DNA from 4 places in the Bradyrhizobium sp. USDA 4541 genome. Region 1 is predicted to be linked to each of the others. Evidence: predicted binding sites of a transcription regulator. Region 1 holds the regulator's gene; each other region holds the start of a gene.
What was found. Region 1 encodes PhoB, which activates phosphate uptake and scavenging genes when phosphate is short. Its sites were predicted from a motif close to TGTCATNNANCTGTCAT; they were not measured.
Positions count from the first base shown of each region.

Region 2: a site for PhoB is predicted at 2,155-2,171, ahead of J2R80_RS24150 (Orn/Lys/Arg decarboxylase N-terminal domain-containing protein). Genes of this name have one in related genera too.
Region 3: a site for PhoB is predicted at 1,331-1,347, ahead of J2R80_RS31825 (acetoacetate decarboxylase). Genes of this name have one in related genera too.
Region 4: a site for PhoB is predicted at 1,738-1,754, ahead of J2R80_RS22305 (UDP-2,3-diacylglucosamine diphosphatase). Genes of this name have one in related genera too.

Region 1 is NZ_JALJZF010000001.1:2,261,988-2,266,816, reverse strand. Features, by position in the region: gene argF (ornithine carbamoyltransferase) at 1-221, opposite strand, end outside; gene J2R80_RS10540 (aspartate aminotransferase family protein) at 218-1,429, opposite strand; gene J2R80_RS10535 (GcrA family cell cycle regulator) at 1,917-2,429, shown strand; gene phoB (phosphate regulon transcriptional regulator PhoB) at 2,725-3,435, opposite strand; gene phoU (phosphate signaling complex protein PhoU) at 3,581-4,297, opposite strand; gene pstB (phosphate ABC transporter ATP-binding protein PstB) at 4,404-4,829, opposite strand, start outside.
Region 2 is NZ_JALJZF010000001.1:5,124,772-5,129,600, reverse strand. Features, by position in the region: gene J2R80_RS24160 (tetratricopeptide repeat protein) at 160-756, shown strand; gene J2R80_RS24155 (DJ-1/PfpI family protein) at 958-2,109, shown strand; gene J2R80_RS24150 (Orn/Lys/Arg decarboxylase N-terminal domain-containing protein) at 2,216-4,573, shown strand; gene J2R80_RS24145 (GNAT family N-acetyltransferase) at 4,592-4,829, shown strand, end outside.
Region 3 is NZ_JALJZF010000001.1:6,659,870-6,664,698, reverse strand. Features, by position in the region: gene J2R80_RS31835 (acyl-CoA carboxylase subunit beta) at 1-15, shown strand, start outside; gene J2R80_RS31830 (patatin-like phospholipase family protein) at 125-1,288, opposite strand; gene J2R80_RS31825 (acetoacetate decarboxylase) at 1,529-2,314, shown strand; gene J2R80_RS31820 (transporter) at 2,457-3,476, shown strand; gene J2R80_RS31815 (carbohydrate porin) at 3,501-4,829, shown strand, end outside.
Region 4 is NZ_JALJZF010000001.1:4,754,665-4,759,493, forward strand. Features, by position in the region: gene J2R80_RS22290 (cytochrome c) at 1-121, shown strand, start outside; gene J2R80_RS22295 (Lrp/AsnC ligand binding domain-containing protein) at 243-488, opposite strand; gene thiD (bifunctional hydroxymethylpyrimidine kinase/phosphomethylpyrimidine kinase) at 684-1,481, shown strand; gene J2R80_RS22305 (UDP-2,3-diacylglucosamine diphosphatase) at 1,778-2,590, shown strand; gene J2R80_RS22310 (glycosyltransferase family 1 protein) at 2,587-3,678, shown strand; gene J2R80_RS22315 (threonine/serine dehydratase) at 3,736-4,725, shown strand.

The DNA of each region.
Region 1 (4,829 bases):
GATTCACCGCCGAGCTGGCGCATGCCCACGTCGAACGACACCCTTGTGCGGGTCGACGGGCGCTCGAAGATCATCGCCAGCGTCTTGCCTTCGAGCGGCTTCCTGCCCTTCTCATGCGCCTTCAGCTTCGCCTTCATGGCGGCTCCGGCGGACAGCATGTTGCGCAGTTCGCCGAGCGGCAGCTCGTTGATATCGAGGAAGTGACGGACCGGCTTGCTCATTGTCCAGCCGCCTTCTTCGGCTGCGCCACCGACAATGTCGCGCAGGCGCGCTCGAGCGCGGTGATCGACTGGTCGATCTCGGACTCGGTCACGATCAGCGGCGCCAGGAACCGCACCACATTGTCGCCTGCGCCGACGGTGAGCAGCTTCTCGCTGCGCAGCGCTGCGATCAGGTCGCCCGACGGCACCACGGCCTTGACGCCGATCAACAGCCCCTCGCCGCGTACCTCCGACAGCACGCCGGGATAGCGGTCGACGACGGAGGCGAGCTTCTGCTTGAGCAGCAGCGACATCTTCTGCACATGCTCGAAGAAGCCGGGTTTCAGCATGACGTCGAGCACGGCATTGGCGGCGGCGACCGCGAGCGGATTGCCGCCGAAGGTCGAGCCGTGCGAGCCGGGCGCCATGCCGGCCGCGGCCTGCGCGGTCGCCAGCACCGCGCCGATCGGGAAACCGCCCCCGAGCGCCTTGGCCAGCGACATCACGTCCGGCGTGACGCCGGTGCGCTTGTAGGCGAACAGCTCGCCGGTTCGGCCCATGCCGGTCTGCACCTCGTCGAAGGCGAGCAGCAGGCCGTGCTCGTCGCACAGCGCGCGCAGTGCCTTGAAGAACGCCTGTGGCGCCGAGCGCACGCCGCCCTCGCCCTGCACCGGCTCGATCAGGATGCCGGCGGTGTGCGGACCGATCGCCTTCTTCACCGCGTCGATGTCGCCATGCGGCACCTGGTCGAAGCCGTCCATCGGCGGGCCGAAGCCCTCGAGATATTTCGCCGAGCCGGTCGCCGCCAGCGTGCCCAGCGTGCGGCCGTGGAAGGCGCCCTCGAAGGTGATGATGCGGTAGCGCTCGCCATGGCCCTTGGAGAAGTGATAGTGGCGGACCAGCTTGATCACGCCCTCCATCGCTTCAGCGCCGGAATTGCAGAAGAACACGAAGTCGGCAAAGCTCTGCTCGCACAGCCGCGCGGCAAGCACCTCGCCGTCCGGGCTCTTGAACAGGTTCGACATGTGCCAGAGCTTGGTCGCCTGTTCCTGCAGCGCCTTGACGAGATGCGGATGCGCGTGCCCGAGCGCGTTGACCGCGACGCCCGAGGTGAAATCGAGATAGCGGTCGCCGTTGGTTGCGATCAGCCAGGCGCCCTCACCGCGCTCGAAACCGAGATCGACCCTGGCGAAGACGGGGAGCAGATGCGACGTGGCAGCGTTGGTCATGACGATCACTGACGGTTTTTAAGCCGACAATTGCCGCGCGCCTTGACGCCAGCGCAGCAACGGCCAGCTTCGGAAAACAAAACGGCCGCCTTTGCGGGCGGCACGTGGCGGGCATTCTATGCTGCGGTCGGTAAGTGTCAATCGCCACGAAGTGGCCTTCCTGCAATGCGAAACGAGCGCAATCCGGAGCATTCCGGTGCGGTGGAAAAGCCTCATCGCGATGCTTAACTGTGTGGGAACATGTGGACGCACGACCGCGGACTCTTGCGCCAGAGTCACGCCATATTGTAGCGTTTGGCCTGTCGGGTACGACATCTCGTGCGGCGGTACTGGACCCTCTAAGTAGCCTTTGTGTCTCGCGTAAACGTTCGGGCGCAACACCGTGCCCGGCGAGGGCTAAGGGATTCTGGCCGCAGGGATATTTGTCCAGATTGGCTCGCAGCGCCGCTCCAATGATTGGCCGGCGCTACGCGAAGGGAAGAATGCGATGACTGTATTGACCTGGTCCGACGATCGCGTCGAGCAGCTGAAGAAACTCTGGGAGTCCGGCCTGTCGGCCAGCCAGATCGCGGCGGAACTTGGCAATGTGACGCGAAACGCCGTGATCGGCAAAGTGCATCGGCTCGGCCTCTCCGGCCGCGCCAAGGCACCCTCCACGGCCGCGCCGCGGCAGCGCAAGGCCCGCCCCGCCCAGCACATGATGCGGGTGGCGCGCCCGGTCTCGCGCGGCAACACCGCGCTGGCGCACGCCTTCGAGGCCGAGATGGAGCCCGATCCGATCTCCTACGACAATGTGGTGCCGATGAGCCAGCGGCTGTCGCTGCTCGAGCTCAACGAGGCCACCTGTCACTGGCCGGTCGGCGATCCCTCGAGCCCGGAATTCTTCTTCTGCGGCGGCAAAGCGCTCGGCGGCCTGCCCTATTGCGCGCATCACTCGCGCGTCGCCTACCAGCCCGCCGCCGATCGCCGCCGGCCGTCGGCGAAACCGCAGATCAAGTGAGCACTCGGGAAAACGACGGAAGACCTCAAAGACAAATCCCCGCGAAAGCGGGGATTTTTTTGTGTGACGCAGCCCGGATGGAGCCAACGGGGCGCTCGTTCGCGCGACCCGTCGGCTCCATCCGGGCTACCGCTACATCACCGGCCTCGTCCCGGCGCAGGCCGGGACCCATAACCACGAATGGGTGTTGTTAGAAAGCCGTCTGGCCGCGTGCCGATTGCGCTGGCCGCGGCGTATGGGTCCCGGCTTTCGCCGGGACGACGCCGTGTTGCGGTTTATGAATGCCGCATGGCCGTTACGGCTGCGGCTCGGCCTTGGCAAAGCGGTCGTCGAGCGCGTAGCCGGCGCCGCGCACAGTGCGGATCGGATCCTGCTCGCGGCCCGGATTGAGCAGCTTGCGCAGGCGGCCGATATGCACGTCGACGGTGCGCTCATCGATGTAGATGTCGCGGCCCCAGACGCTGTCGAGCAATTGCTCGCGGCTGAACACGCGGCCGGGATGCTCGAGGAAGAATTCGAGCAGGCGATACTCGGTCGGCCCGAGATCGATCGGACGGCCCGAGCGCGCCACGCGGCGCTTCTCGCGGTCGAGCTCGATGTCGCCGTAGGTCAGCACGGTCGCAAGCCGCTCCGGGCTGGCGCGGCGCAAGAGGCCCTTCACCCGCGCCAGCAGCTCCGGCACCGAGAACGGCTTGACGATGTAATCGTCGGCGCCGGTGGCAAGCCCGCGCACGCGCTCGCTTTCCTCGCCGCGCGCGGTCAGCATGATGATCGGAAGCTGCTTGGTCTCGGGCCGCGCCCGCAGGCGGCGGCACAGTTCGATGCCGGACAGGCCCGGCAGCATCCAGTCCAGCACCACGAGGTCGGGGACGCGCTCCTTCAGCCTTGTATCCGCATCGTCGCCGCGCCCCACCGTCTCGACATCGTAGCCTTCCGCATCGAGATTGTAGCGCAACAGCGTCGTCAGCGCTTCCTCGTCTTCGACTACCAGAATGCGTGCGCTCATCGGTTTAAGTTCTTTCTCTGTGGTGATCCGTTGCCCAGACGCAAACCGAAACGCTTACTTCCTTGAGCATAGTCCCCGCGGAAACGATTTGTCGCGAGGATCGTCCAGTTTCGCTCTTGCCGGTTCCGTGCTTGCCGATCATGCCTCAGTTGCCCGGCACCGTGGTGGCAAAAGTGGTCATGTCGCCCTTCGGGCGCTTGTCGGTGATCTGCTGGCCCTCGATCATGTAGAACACGGTCTCGGCGATATTGGTGGCGTGATCGCCGATCCGCTCGATGTTCTTGGCGCAGAACATCAGATGGATGCAGAACGAGATGTTGCGCGGATCTTCCATCATGTAGGTGAGCAGTTCGCGGAACAGCGAGGTGCAGATCGCATCGACCTCCTCGTCGCCCTTCCAGACGTTCATCGCCGCCGGCAGGTCGTGCGCGGCATAGGCGTCGAGCACCGACTTGACCTGCGACAGCACGAGGTCGGTCATGTGCTCGAGGCCGCGGATCAACTTCAGCGGCTGGAAATCGCTCTCCAGCGCCGCGACGCGCTTGCCCATGTTCTTGGCGAGGTCGCCGATCCGCTCGAGATCAGTGGCGACGCGCATCGCGCTGACGATCTCACGCAGGTCGATCGCCATCGGCTGGCGGCGCGCGATCGTCAGCACCGCGCGCTCTTCGATGTTGCGCTGCAGATTGTCGATCTCGATGTCGGCGGCGACCACGCGCTTGCCGAGCGCGACGTCGCGACGGATCAGCGCGTCGACCGACTCGGTAATCATTCGTTCGACCAGGCCGCCCATCTCGGCGACCAGGCGGGTCAACTCCTGCAGGTCGCTGTCGAATGCCTTGGCGGTATGTTCAGAAGCCATCGCTTGTCTCCCTCAACCATGATCCCGGGGATCATGGCTTCGTGTCCTGAATTTTAGCATGACCTGATCGGAAAACCGGTTTCCACTTTTCCGGATCATGCGCCGGTCAACCGAACCGGCCGGTGATGTAGTCCTGGGTGCGCCGATCGCTCGGTGAGGTGAAGATCTTGTTGGTGTCGTCGAACTCGATCAGCTCGCCGAGATACATGAAGGCGGTCTTGTCGGAGACGCGCGCCGCCTGCTGCATGTTGTGGGTGACGATCGCGATCGTGTAGTCCTCGGAGAGTTCCTGGATCAGCTCCTCGACCTTGGCGGTCGAGATCGGGTCGAGCGCCGAGCACGGCTCGTCGAACAGGATCACCTCGGGGCGCACCGCCACGGTGCGTGCGATGCACAGGCGCTGCTGCTGGCCGCCGGAGAGCGACAGGCCGGAGGCGTTCAGCTTGTCCTTGACCTCGTTCCACAGCGCGCCGCCGCGCAGCGCCTTCTCGACCCGGTCGTCCATCTCGGACTTCGAGATCTTCTCATAGAG
Region 2 (4,829 bases), 2.9 Mb from region 1:
CAAAACACTCAGCCGGCGTGCACGTGAAGGCGCGACGTCCCGAAGCGACAGTGCGATTGCCGCTTCGGCAAACAATTTCTCAAAACGCGCGGAATGTCTCCCGCGATCGGGAGTTAGTGCTTCAGGTCAATAACTGTCCTTGTCAAATCGGAGGCGTACATGATCAAGTCACCGATGATGCTTGCGGCATTCCTGACAGCGCCGATCATTCTGTTCCCACCGCAGACCGCCGTCGCGGCTGGCGGTGGTGGCGGCGGTGGTGGTGGTGGCGACCCATACGGGTCGAGCTACGGCACTCCCGCGCCGTCCTATCCCCAGCAAAAGGACAGAAAGACCACGCACAAGATCAAGAAGCCCGTCAAGCAGTCCGGCTTCGAAGACCCGGCGTTCCGCGACGGCTATCGCGCAGCCTATGCGACAATCTACGAACGCAACGACTACACCGCCGCGATCGATCAGTTGCACGCACTCGGCCGCGATGATCAGCCGAACGTCGCGAACCTGATCGGCTACTCCTATCGCAAGCTCGGCGACTACAAGCAATCGCAAGTCTGGTACGAACGTGCGCTCAAGGCCGATCCGAACCACGTCCTGACGTGGAACTACTACGGCCTGTGGCAGATCGAACAGGGAAACCGCGACCAGGCGCAGTATCATCTGCAGCGGATCGCCGAGATCTGTGGCACCGACTGCGAGGAGTATCGGACGCTGGCGGCGGCACTGGAAAAGCCGCCGGGCACGAACCTCGTCTACTGAGCGCGTCGCGTAGCCCGCATGAGCGGAGCGACATGCGGGGAAGGACCGGCCCCGGATGTCGCTGTCGCTCGTCCGGGCTATGCCTGTGAGCCGCTTTGTTCGCGTGTCCGTTTTTGCGGGAATTTCGCCGTTTTGGTCGACGTGGCCGGCGAGTAGCTTGCGTGCCGGGCGACGCACGCGGATACGTTGAGATCGATCATCATGACCTGGCGGCTTCTCGCGTGGAGCGGCATCGCCGTTGCCGCGCTGGTTCCAATCATCGGCGGCATCTGGCTCTTCACCCTGCCCGCCGCATCGGCGTTCCGGGTTCCGCCTCCGATCGCCAAGGCCGAGCAGGATGCAACGCTCGCGGCGCTGAAGCCGCCGAAGCGGTCGCGCCCGCTGATCGCGATGCTCGGCATCAACGACATGACCGAGACCACCGACTATCTGATGCCCTACGGCATCCTCAAGCGCGCCGATGTTGCCGATGTCGTCACGCTGGCGACGGGACCCGGTCCGGTCGCGCTGTTCCCGGTGCTGAAGGTCGAGCCTGATGCGACCATCGCCGCATTCGATGCCGCACATGGCGACGGCGCCGACTACGTTATCGTGCCGGCGATGAGCCGCGACGACGATCCGGCGGTCATGCAATGGGTCCGGCAGCAGGCGGAGAAAGGCGCCGTGATCGTCGCCGTCTGCGCCGGCGCCAAGGTGCTCGCCTCGACCGGCCTGCTCGACGGCAGGCGCGCCACCACGCACTGGTTTTACCTGAAGAACTGGCGCAGCAAACATCCTGAGATCCGCTATGTCGCCGACCGCCGCATCGTGGTCGACCACGGCGTCGCGACGACGACCGGGATTTCGGCCTCGATGCCGATGTCGCTGACCCTGATCGAGGCGATCGCCGGCCGTACCAGGGCTGAGGCCGTCGCGCGCGAGATCGGCCTGCCCGGCTGGGACGCGCGGCATGACAGCAACGCCTTCAAGTTCACGCGTCCCTTCGCGCTGACCGCCATCCGGAACACGCTGGCGTTCTGGAACCGGGAACAGCTCGGCCTCGCGCTTGCCCCCGGCGTCGACGAGGTCTCGCTGGCGCTGGTCGCCGACAGCTGGTCGCGCACCTACCGCTCGCATGCCGTGACCTTCGCCGCGACCGACGACGTCGTCACGACCCGCAACGGCCTGCGCGTCTATCCGCAGGTCGTAGCGCCGGATTGGTCCGCAGATCGTCTGCCGCCCGCGGTCGGCACCGCGCCGCCCGTGCAGGCGCTCGACCGGGCGCTTGCCGGGATCGAAACACGCTATGGCCGTGATACGGCGGACTTCGTCGCCATGCAGCTCGAATACCCACGGGCTGACGCCGTGCAGTGAGGGATTGCGTCCCCAACAACGTATTCGATCCTCCATCCGCACCATTGTCATCTGCCTGTCATGAATTGTGCCGACACGTCAGCGCCGGACCAGTTCGGGGACACGCATGGACTATTTCAAACGCTTCAACTTCCTGTTCGCTGCGCCGGTGTTCGAGGCCGACGACCTCGAGGGCATCCGCTTCAACCAGATCATCGCCGAGATCGAGCGCTCCGGCTTCGAGGTGGTTCGCGCCCGCAAGCTGGAAGATGCCGAGATCGCGGTGCAGACCGACGCCGCGATCGGCTGCATGGTGGTCGATTGGGGCAAGAAGGGCCTTGAGGGCAAGACCGCGGCGCTGATCAACCTGATGCGCCGGCGCGGCCTCGACTTCCCGATCATCCTGTTGATCCGGCGCAAGCGGTTCGAGGACCTGCCGGTCGAGGTGCTCGATTTCATCGACGGCTACGTGTTCCTGTCCGAGGAAACCCCGCCCTTCATCGCCAAGAACCTGATCTCCAGGCTGAAGCAATATGCCGAGAATTTGAAGACGCCGTTCTTCGGCGCGCTGGTCGACTATGCCGAGGAAGGCAACCAGCTCTGGACCTGCCCGGGCCACAATGGCGGCGTGTTCTACAGCCGCAGCCCAATCGGACGGGTGTTCGTCGAACACCTTGGCGAAGCCGTGTTCCGCGACGACCTCGACAATTCCGTGCTCGACCTCGGCGACCTCCTCACCCATGAGGGGCCGGCGCTGCGGGCGCAGAAGGAGGCGGCGCGGATCTTCGGCGCCGAGAAAACCTATTTCGTGCTCAACGGCACCTCGACCTCCAACAAGGTCGCGCTCGGCTCGCTGGTCACCGACGGCGACCTCGTGCTGTTCGACCGCAACAATCACAAGGCCGCGCATCACGGCGCGCTGCTGATCGGCGGCGGCATCCCGGTCTACGTGCCGACGGTGCGCAACGCCTGGGGCCTGATCGGGCCGATGCGCTGGGACCTGCTCGACGAGGGCACGCTGCGCGACCACATCCGCAAGCACCCGCTGGTCAAGGACGAGAACGCCTGGAAGAAGGAGCGTCCGTTCCGCGTCGCCGTGGTCGAGCAGTGCACCTATGACGGCACCATCCACTCGGCCGAGATGATCCTCAAGCGGATCGGCCATCTCTGCGACTACATCCTGTTCGACGAGGCCTGGGCCGGCTTCATGAAATTCCACCCGATCTATGCCGGCCGCTTCGCGATGGGGCTGTCCGATCTCGGCCCCGAGGCCCCCGGCATCATTGCGACCCAATCGACCCACAAGCAGCTCGCGAGCTTCTCGCAGGCCTCGCAGATCCACATCCGCGACCGCCACATCAAGGGCCAGAAGCGCCGGGTCGAGCACCGCCGCTTCAACGAAAGCTTCATGCAGCACGCCTCGACCTCGCCATTCTATCCGATCTTCGCCTCGCTCGATGTCGGCGCGCAGATGATGAAGGGCCGCTCCGGCGAAGTCTTGTGGGACGACACGATCCGGCTCGGCATCGAGCTGCGCAAGAAAATCCGCGCCGTGAAGCGCGAGTTCGAGGAGAAGGAGACGCGCCCCGAGCGGCGCTGGTTCTTCGAGCCGTTCGTGCCGGATCGCGTCATGATCCCCGACGTCGCGCGCGAGAACGGCGTGCACAATGTCGCCTGGGAGACGATCTCGACCGACCAGCTCGCGACCAACCCGTCCTACTGGCAGCTCAATCCCGGCGAGACCTGGCACGGCTTCCCCGAGCTGACGGCCGGCTTTGCCATGACCGATCCGAACAAGCTCACATTGCTGACGCCGGGCTTCGATCACGCCACCGGCGCCTATGCCGATCACGGCATCCCCGCACCGGTGGTGGCGCAATATTTGCGGGAGAACCGCATCGTCGCCGAAAAGAACGACCTCAATTCCCTGCTGTTCCTGCTGACGCCCGGCGTCGAGGCCAGCAAGGCCGGCACGCTGGTCTCCGGGCTCGTCGCCTTCAAGAAGCTGCACGACGACAACGCGCTGCTCGAGGACGTCATCCCGGAATTCTACCGCCGCCGTCCGGGCCGCTATGCCGGGGTGCGGCTGCGCGACCTCTGCGGCGACATGCACCGCTTCTTCCGCGACGGCGGCGTCAGCACGCTGCAGGCCAGGCAATTCCTGCCCGAGCACCTGCCCGAGATCGCGATGTCGCCGCGCCAGGCCGCACAATATCTCATCCGCAACGATGTCGACTATCTGCCGATCGACCAGATCTTCGGCCGCGTCGCCGCGACGCCGTTCGTGGTCTACCCGCCCGGCATCGCCACCATCGTGCCCGGCGAGCGGCTGTCGGAACGCAGCAAGCCGATGATCGATTACCTGAAGATGTTCGAGGCGAGCTTCAATGCGTTCCCGGGCTTCGAGGTCGAGGTCCAGGGCATCTACAAGGAGATCGACGACTCCGGCCGCGTCCGCTTCTACACCTATGTCGTGTCCGAATAGGCGAACGGACGCAACACAATGGAGAATGATTACAAGATCACCGTCCGCCCGTCCCGCGACAGCGACGTCGACGCCATGCTGTCGATCTACCGCCACCACATCCGCCGCGGCGTCGAGGAAAGCGTCGACGACAGCGGCACGCCGGAGCCCGACGATCTGCGCGACCGCCGCAAGAATCTGCGCAACACCCGCCTGCCCCACCTCGTCGCGATCTGCGACAGCGAGGTGGTCGGCTATGCCTATGTCGTGCTGTTTC
Region 3 (4,829 bases), 4.4 Mb from region 1:
TCGACGCGGCCGTAAGGGCCCTCAGACTCAACGCGTCATGCGCGGGCTTGACCCGCGCATCCATCGAATGAGTCATCCGAAGCGGGATGGATTGCCGGGTCAAGCCCGGCAATGACGGCCTTATTTACTCCGCCTCCCGATGCACGTCGTGGATCACGATGCCCATGCCGTTCTCGGGCATCTTGATCCATTCGCGCCGCTTCAGCGAGCGCTTGGTGTCCTCGTGCCCGCTCACCCAGTGCTCGCGCATAGAGGTGCCGGAGAATTCGTGGTCCTTGGCGTCGCCCTCATAGGCCTTTTGCTGATAGATCAGCTGCAACAGCGTGATGCCCGGCAGCCGGGCGTTTGCCTTCTTGAGCTGGCGCTCCTCGTCCGACAGCTGATCGTCGGGGATCTTCCCCAGCGCATTGTGCAGGGCGGTGCGCAGATTGTAGGTCTTGCGATAGACGTCGGTGTTGTAGCGGGTACGCGACGAATACATGATGTCCTTGTGCCGGGCCATCACGTCCTGGATGTCGCGCGGCAGCGCGCCGCGCGCCGAGAACAGGTCGACCTGGAACACCAGCGAGTTCATGTTGTCTTCCTGGTCGAGCAGATGCTGCAGCGGCGTGTTGGACACGATGCCGCCGTCCCAGAAATGGTCGGTGCCGACCTTCACCATCGGCAGCGCCGGCGGCAGCGCGCCGCTCGCCATGATGTGCTCGGGAATGATCTCGTCATGGGCATTGTCGAAATAGATGAAGTTGCCGGACAGCACGTTCACTGCGCCGACCGCGAAGCGTATCTTCTTGGAATTGATGCGGTCGAAATCAACCAGCTCGAGCAAGGACTCGCGCAGCGGCGTGGTGTCGTAGTAGCTGGTGGCGGTGCGCGCGCCGGCCGCGCTGAACCACGGATTGGCCTGGTGCGGGGTGAAGAAGCCGGGTTGTCCGAGCGTGGTCGTCAGCCATGAGCTGGTGAAATTGCGCGCCTTGCGGAAGACGTCGCCGTCCGGAGTGTAGTGCCAGATCTTGCGGCTGGTGATGCGATCCCAGAATGTGTGCAGCCGCTCCAGCCGCTTTTCGGGCGGATTGCCGGCGATGATCGCCGAGTTGATCGCGCCGATCGAGACGCCGCACACCCAGTCGGGCTCGATGTTGGATTCATGCAGCGCCTGATAGACGCCAGCCTGATAGGCGCCGAGTGCGCCGCCGCCCTGCAGGACCAGGGCCACGCGATCGCAGCCTTCCGGACGCCAGCCCGGCGTCGCGTGATCGATGTCGTCGAAATGCGGGGTTCGCGCGTCCATATCAGACACTCCAGAAATTCGCGGCGAGAATTCAGCGCGCCGATGACGCCGTGATGACAATTGCGGCGCCCACACTCGGCGCATCCGGCATGCCTGCCTGCATGGTTAGCATTGGCCTCGGCAACGCGACGCGGGTCGCGACGCGCAACCGCGGTCATGCGCCTGACGGAAATTCCTCACATCGCTGTCAATCTCGGCCGTTAGCTTCCGGGAAAATTTTTCAAACAGGGGGTTATTGCGATGCGCAGGGAAGATCTGCTCAAGCGTCCGTCGATGCCGGCCGCCGGCCCGAGCTATCCCGCCGGTCCGTATCGCTTCATCGATCGCGAATTCCTCGTCATCACCTATGAGACCGATCCGGAGTTGATCCGCGCCGGCCTGCCCGAGCCGCTGGAGCCGATCGAGCAGGCGTTCGTGCATTACGAATGGATCAAGATGCCCGACAGCTCCGGCTTCGGCAGCTACACCGAGTCCGGCCTCGTGATCCCCGCGCGCCTGCATGGCGAAGAGGTCAACTTCGTCTGCCAGATGTATCTCGACGATGATCCGCCGATCGCGGCCGGCCGTGAGATCTGGGGCTTTCCGAAGAAGTACGCTCATCCCAAGCTCGAGATCGTCAAGGACACGCTGACCGGCACGCTGGAATATGCCGGCCAGCTCGTTGCGATGGGCACGATGGGCTACAAGCACGAGAGCATGGCGGGCAATGGCGACGTCACCCGCGCCACGCTGTCGAAGACGCAAGTTAATCTGAAGATGATCCCCGGCGTCGACGGGCATCTCGAGGTCTGCCAGCTGGTCGCGATCAACCTGACCGACATCGTCGTCAAGGGCTCCTGGATCGGACCGGGCCGGCTGCATTTGGTGCCGCATGTCAATGCACCGGTCGCCGATTTCCCGGTCAAGCGTGTCGTCGGCGCGCACCACTTCCTCGCCGATCTGACGCTGCCGTTCGGCCGCGTCGTGCATGACTACAACAAGGAGGCCGCGGAGGCGGCGGCGCCGACCGGTCTTGCGGCGGAGTAGGGCGGTCGCTGACATAACACTGTAACAGGCGCGTCCTCCTATGTTCCGTCGAAGGGACGCGCTTGCTCAGCGTTGCGCGTGGGCGAGGCTTTGAACATGTCATTTCGCGCGGTTGCGTTGTCGATTGCCTTGGAGGGCGGCCATGCTGGCTGATCCACCTCCCGCTCCGGTCGGGTCGCTGCTGACCCGTGAGGCGGTCCCCGGTCTGGTCTGGGCGTTCCGCCTGCATCACGACGGCCGTGCCGAGGCGCTTCCGATCGATGCGCCGATCGAGCCGAGCCATGACGGAAGGCTGTGGCTGCACTTCAACCTGACCGACGTCCGCACCCGGGCATGGCTCGCCAACATGCACATCCCGCAGCTCGCGCGGGACCTCTTGCTGTCGAATGACAATTTCCAGCAGATCCACGTCGTCGACAATTGCGTCTACGGCGTGTTTTCCGATCTGGTGCGGGATATCGACGCCGCGACCCGGGAGACCGGCTTTCTCCGCTTTGCGATGACCGAACGCCTCCTGGTCAGCGGCCGCCATCAGGCGCTGTGCTCCGCTGATGCGACGCGCCGCGTGCTCGAAGGTGGCCATCGCGTCGGCAGCGTCGCGGCGCTGCTGGAGAAGATCGTCGACGAGATCGCCGATACCATGGACCGCATGGCGGACAAGATCGGCACCGATATCGATGCGATCGAGGAGCGGGTGCTCGCCGAGGATACCGGATCGGAGCTGCGCAAGAATCTGAGCCGGATGCGCCGCACCTGTGTGCGACTGCATCGCCAGCTCGCCGGCCTGCGCGTGCTGTTTCACCGGCTCGAGCAGAAGAACACCGACAATCTCAGCCCGGCGCTGCGGCTGCAGGCCGGCAAGCTCGCGCAGCGGCTCGACGGCCTCGACCACGACATCGTCGAACTGCACGAGCGCAGCCGCCTGCTCGAGGAAGAGCTGCGCTTCAAGCTCGAGGAGGAGAGCAACAAGCACCTCCACGCCTTGTCCGTCGTCACCATGATGCTGCTGCCGCCGACGCTCGTCACAGGCATCTTCGGCATGAACACCAAGGGATTGCCGCTGACCGACGTCGACAGCGGATTTCTGGTGGCCGCAGGCCTGTTGGCCGGGTCGGCGCTGCTGGCCTATCTGCTGATGCGGCGGCTCGGCATCGTCAAATAGCGCGATCGCACCGCGGCATTTCCCATGTACAGAGTTCTCTCCCCCGCGATGTTGGTGGCCGCGGGCCTCGCACTCGGCGCGCCGGCGCATGCGGAGGACCAGCCCTTCGCCGACCGGATTGCGGATACGCGGGCTGCGCTCGAGGAAGCCGGCTACCAGTTCAGCCTGACCTATATCGGTGAGGGGTTTTCCAACGTCTCCGGCGGCGTCAGCAACGGCGCGGCCTATACCGGCCGTCTCGATCTCGGCACCACCATCGACCTCGAGAAGGCGATGGGCTGGACCGGCGCGACCTTCCACGCCAACATGTACCAGATCCACGGCGACGGGCTGTCGCGGAGCTATGTCGGCAACCTGTTCCTGGTGTCCGGCGTCGAGTCGCTGCCGGCGATGCGGCTCTATGAATTCTGGATCGAGCAGAAGCTGCTCGGCGGCAAACTCTCGGTGCGCGTCGGCCAGCAGGGCTCGGACGTCGAGTTCATCGACAGCCAGTACGACGACATCTTCATCAATTCGGCGCTCGGCTGGCCCGGCATTGTCGGCACCATTCTGCCGGCCGGCGGACCGTCGCCGCCACTTGCCGTGCCCGGCATCCGGTTCAAGGCCAATCTGTCCGATCGCATCACCGCCTATCTGGCACTGTTCGACGGCTCGGCTTCGCCGCCGCAGGGGACGGACGATCCGCAGATATTGAACGCCCACGGGCTGAATTTCCGGGTCAACGATCCGCCATGGTGGATCGGCCAGCTCAAATACAAGTTCGAGATCGGCGAGAGCAGGCTGCCGGCGACCATCACCGGCGGCGCCTGGTATCACGTGGGCTCGTTTGCTGACCAGCGCTTCTCGGCCGACGGGCTGTCGCTCGCTGATCCCGACAGCTCCGGCGACACGCGATGGCTGCGGCGGGACAACGGCATCTTCATGGTCTACGAGCAGCTGCTTGCGCGCGCCAGGCCGGACGCTGACAAGGGCGTGGCGTTCTTCATGCGCGCCTCGGTCAGCCCATCGGACCGCAATCTGATCAGCACCTATGTCGACGGCGGCTTCCTGTTCACCGGCTTCAGCGAGACATATCCGGACGATCGGTTCGGCATCGCCGCGATCTATGCCAGGATTTCGGACGCCGCGCGTGCGCTCGACCGCGACACCCAGATCTTCACGGGCACGCCGTATCCGATCCGCGACTACGAGGCGATTCTCGAGATCACCTACCAGCACGTGGTGAACCCGAATTTCACCATGCAGCCGATGTTTCAATACATCGCCCATCCCGGCGGCGGCGCCGTCGATCCCAACGATCCGACGCAAACGCATCGGATCAAGGACAGCGTGGTGTTCGGGATGCGCACCATT
Region 4 (4,829 bases), 2.5 Mb from region 1:
CGTGATCCGCAACACCTCGCAACTGTCGTCGTCCGACCGCGACGCGATCGCCGAGTACATCAAGTCGCTGCCGCCGGTCGAGGGACCGCCGAAGCCGGTCAAGAAGGAGAAGGAATTGTAAAGCGGGATGGGTTTGGTTGAACCGGCTCGCCGCGGTTTCGGTTCACCTCTCCCAAGGGAGAGGTGAACTTTCGACGCCGTTCAAGCTCGACCTGATCTCATCATACTCTCGCGGGCGCGTCCTACTTCGCGCCGAACGCCTTGAAGGTGATGATCGTGAGGGTGTCCTGGATGCCCGGGATCACCTGAACCTTCTCGTTGATGAAATGGCCGATGTCGGTGTCGTGGTCGACGTAGAACTTGACCAGGAGGTCGTAGTTGCCCGCGGTGGAATAGATCTCGGACGCAATCTCGGCCTCCGCCAGTGCGTTGGCGACGGTGTAGGACTGGCCGAGCTTGCATTTGATCTGGACGAAGAAAGGAACCATCAAAGTCGTCTCCGGGGATTTCCGCGACTATAGGCCCAAAACGGGCGGCCAAGGCAAGGGGGCGAGGCAGGGGGTCAAGGTGAGGCCAACTTGCGGTAAAGTCAGGCGAACTTGCTGCCGATCGGCGGCTGGGCTAGGACAGGCCATGGTCTTGTTCGTGATGGTCTCATTCGTATCAACCACTGGCGCTGCAAGATGACGCCGGTCGCGCTCACCATTGCCGGCTCGGACTCCTCGGGCGGGGCGGGCATCCAGGCCGACCTCAAGAGCTTTGCCGCGCTCGGGGTCTATGGCGCCGCCGCGATCACGGCGCTGACCGCGCAGAACACCATGGGGGTCAGCGGCATCCATCCGGTGCCCGCGTCATTCGTCACCGCCCAGATCGATGCGGTGTTCTCCGACCTCGAGGTCGGCGCGGTCAAGATCGGCATGGTGGCACAGGCCGACACGATCGCTGTGATCGCCGGTGGGCTGAGGCGCTGGGCGCCGCGCCATGTCGTGCTCGATCCGGTGATGGTCGCAACCTCCGGTGATCGGCTGCTTGCCGCCGAGGCGGTCGATGCGCTGAAGGTCCTGCTGTTTCCGCTGGCCTCGCTGATCACGCCGAACCTGCCGGAAGCGGCGGCGCTCTTGAACGAGCCGGTTGCCTCAAGCGAGGCCGACGTCGAGCGACAAGGCAAGCGATTGCTGGCAATGGGATGTCGCGCGGTGCTGCTCAAGGGCGGCCATGGGCACGGCGCCGAGAGCATCGACTATCTGATCGATGCCGAGCACAGCATCGCGCTGGCTGCGCCGCGGATTGCGACCGCCAATACGCATGGCACCGGCTGCTCGCTGTCCTCGGCAATCGCAGCAGGGCTCGCGAGGGGCGAGAGCATGGAGACCTCCGTGCGCAACGCCAAGGCCTGGATCACGCAGGCGATCGCCGAAGCCGATCGCTTCGCCGTCGGCCACGGCCATGGGCCGGTGCATCACTTCCACAAGTACTACTGAAGCTTCGTAGCTCTGTAGCCCGGATGAAGCGCAGCGAAATCCGGGAAAGCGCCAACCGCTGAAACGGTCTCCCGGATTGCGCTGCGCTTCATCCGGGCTACGCACCGCGCGTTGTTCCATCGCGCTGTGCAGGCAACACAACGCCTCTTCCCCACAGCCTGATGTCGCCAGATTGTCGCACGCTGCTGTTATCCGCAGAGAAGCGGCGTACTGCTGATTCTCGTTAACTATTTGTGGGGCCTCGGGTCGCGGGGATCGTCATCGCCTTGTCACAGGAATCTGTTAGGTGCACAGGCATGGGAAGTGACTCCTTGAGTGAAGAAAGTCCCGAGCGGCACTTTCGCACTTTGTTTATCTCCGATGTCCATCTCGGAGCCCGCGGTTCGCAAGCCGACCGCCTGCTGGACTTCCTCCGCGCTCACGATGCCGACACGATCTACCTCGTTGGTGATATCGTCGACGGCTGGGCGCTGAAGTCGAACTGGTACTGGCCGCAGACCCATAACGATTTCGTGCAGAAGATGCTGCGCAAGGCGCGCAAGGGCGCCAAGGTGATCTACGTCCCGGGCAACCACGACGAGTTCCTGCGCAAATATTACGGCACGCATTTCGGCGGCATCGACGTGGTGGAGAACACCGTTCACACCGGCGCCGACGGCAAGCGCTACCTCGTGATCCACGGCGACATTTTCGATCTCGTGGTGCAGAACGCGCGCTGGCTCGCCCATCTCGGCGACAAGGCCTACGATTTCGCGATCCAGATGAATCGCTTCGTCAACTTCTTCCGCAAGATGTTCGGCGTGCCGTACTGGTCGCTGTCGCAATGGGCCAAGCTGAAGGTCAAGAAGGCGGTGAACTATATCGGCGCGTTCGAGGCGACGCTCGCCGGCGAGGCGCGGCGCCACGGCTGCGACGGCGTGATCTGCGGCCACATCCACTACGCGACGATCCATGACGAGCACGGCATCCGCTACATGAATTGCGGCGACTGGGTGGAGAGTTGCACCGCGCTCGCCGAGCATGAGGACGGCCATTTCGAGATCATCACCTGGACCGACCCGGTGCGCCGGATCGCGCCGGTTCCGCGAGTGACGGCACGCGCTGCATGACGCATATCCTGGTCGCGACCGATGCGTGGCATCCCCAGGTCAACGGGGTTGTCCGCACGCTGACCATGATGGCACAGGCGGCGAAATCGCTCGGCGTCGAGGTGAGCTTCCTGACGCCGGACGAGTTCCGCACCTTCGCGATGCCGAGCTATCGCGATCTCCGGCTGGCGCTGCCCTACCGGGCCAAGGTCGCAAGTCTGATCGAGGCGGCGCAGCCCGACAGCATACATATCGCGACCGAGGGCCCGATCGGGCTTGCGGTTCGCCGCTACTGCCGCAAGCGCGGCCTGCCGTTCACGACGAGCTTCCACACCCGCTTCCCCGAATACGTCTCGGCGCGGACGCCCGTCCCCGAAGCCTGGGTGTGGCGGGCGCTGCGCTGGTTCCACAGGCCGAGCCGGGCGGTGATGGCGGCGACCCCGGCGCTGGCGGCCGAGTTGCGTCAGCGCGGCTTCCGCAACGTGGTGCTGTGGTCGCGCGGCGTCGATACCTCACTGTTCCATCCGCGCGACGTCGATCTCTGCCTGCCGCAGCCGGTCTATCTCAGCGTCGGCCGGGTGGCGGTGGAGAAGAATCTCGAGGCCTTCCTCGATCTCGATCTGCCGGGAACCAAGGTCGTGGTCGGCGACGGCCCGGCGCGGGCGGCGCTGGAGCGGAAATATCCGGATGCCGTGTTCCTTGGCGCCCGCCATGGGGAAGAATTGGCTGAGATCTACGCCGCGGCCGATGTGTTCGTTTTCCCGAGCCGGACCGATACGTTCGGTCTGGTCTTGCTCGAGGCGTTGGCGAGCGGCCTGCCGGTTGCCGCTTTTCCGGTCACCGGTCCCCGCGACGTGATCGGCGCGGCGCCGGTCGGCGTGCTCGACGAGGATCTGCGCCATGCCTGCCTGGAGGCGCTCAGCATCCCGCGGCAGGCCTGCGTCGATTTTGCCGCGCTCCACACCTGGCAGGCGTCGGCCCGGGTGTTCATCGATCGCTGCATGAACGTCCGCCCCGCGCCGCCGGACGGCGAGGGGGAGGCGCTCGAATTCGGTGCCGAGGAGCACCATTTTGTGGCCCTGCCGGCCAGCCAGCCGATCTCGCACTAGACAAACTCACGCTAAATCGTCTTGCCGGGCTGCGCCCCGCCGCGATACAAATCGCGAATGACGGACACCGTTCTCAATCCACCCGTCGCTGCCGCGGACATCGATGCCGCCGCAAGGGTGGTCGCGCCGTTCGCGGTGCGCACGCCGCTCCTGACCTTCCCCGTTCTCAACGAACGCGTCGGCAGCCAGGTTTTCCTCAAGCCCGAAATGCTGCAGCGGACCGGATCGTTCAAGTTTCGCGGCGCCTTCAACAAGCTCGCCTCGATCCCGCAGGACAAGCGGAGCGGCGGCGTCGTCGCGTTCTCCTCGGGCAACCACGCCCAAGGCGTTGCCGCGGCGGCCAAGATCCTCAACATGCAGGCGACCATCGTGATGCCTGCGGACTCGCCGATCACCAAGCGCGAGCGCACCAAATCCTACGGCGCCGAAGTCGTGCTCTACGACCGCGATCGCGACGACCGCGAAGCGATCGCCAACGGCATTGCCGGCAAGCGCGGCGCGACCCTGGTGCGCCCCTACGACGATCCCTTCGTGATCGCGGGCCAGGGGACCGCCGGCCGTGAGATCGCCGAGGACATGGCCGCGCTCGGACTGACGCCCGACATCGTGGTCGCGCCGGCTTCAGGTGGCGGATTGATCGCGGGTGTTGCGACCGCTGTGAAGGCGAAATATCCGCAGGCCCAGGTGATCGTCGCCGAGCCCGCGGGCTATGACGATCATGCGCTTTCGCTCAAGGTCGGCCATCGCGAGGCGCATGCGGTTGCGCCGCGCACCATCTGCGATGCGCTGATGGCGATGATGCCGGGCGAACTGACCTTCGCCATCAACAGCAAGCTGCTCGCGAATGGCGTCAGCGCCTCAGACGACGAGGTCGGCGCTGCCGTCGCCTTTGCCTACCGCGAACTCAAGCTCGTGGTCGAGCCCGGCGGCGCGGTCGGGCTCGCCGCGCTGCTCGCCGGGCGGATCGACGCCAAGGGCAAGAACGTCGTCATCGTGCTGTCGGGCGGCAATGTCGACGCCGACCTGTTCGCGAAACTCGTCGCCTGACGCCAGCATGTTGAGAAGAGGCGCGGGCAGGGCGGTGGTCGCTTCTGCCCCGTTTCGTTGCGCTGCACGACGGATCAGTGCCTGAAGCCGCCACGATGGCCGCC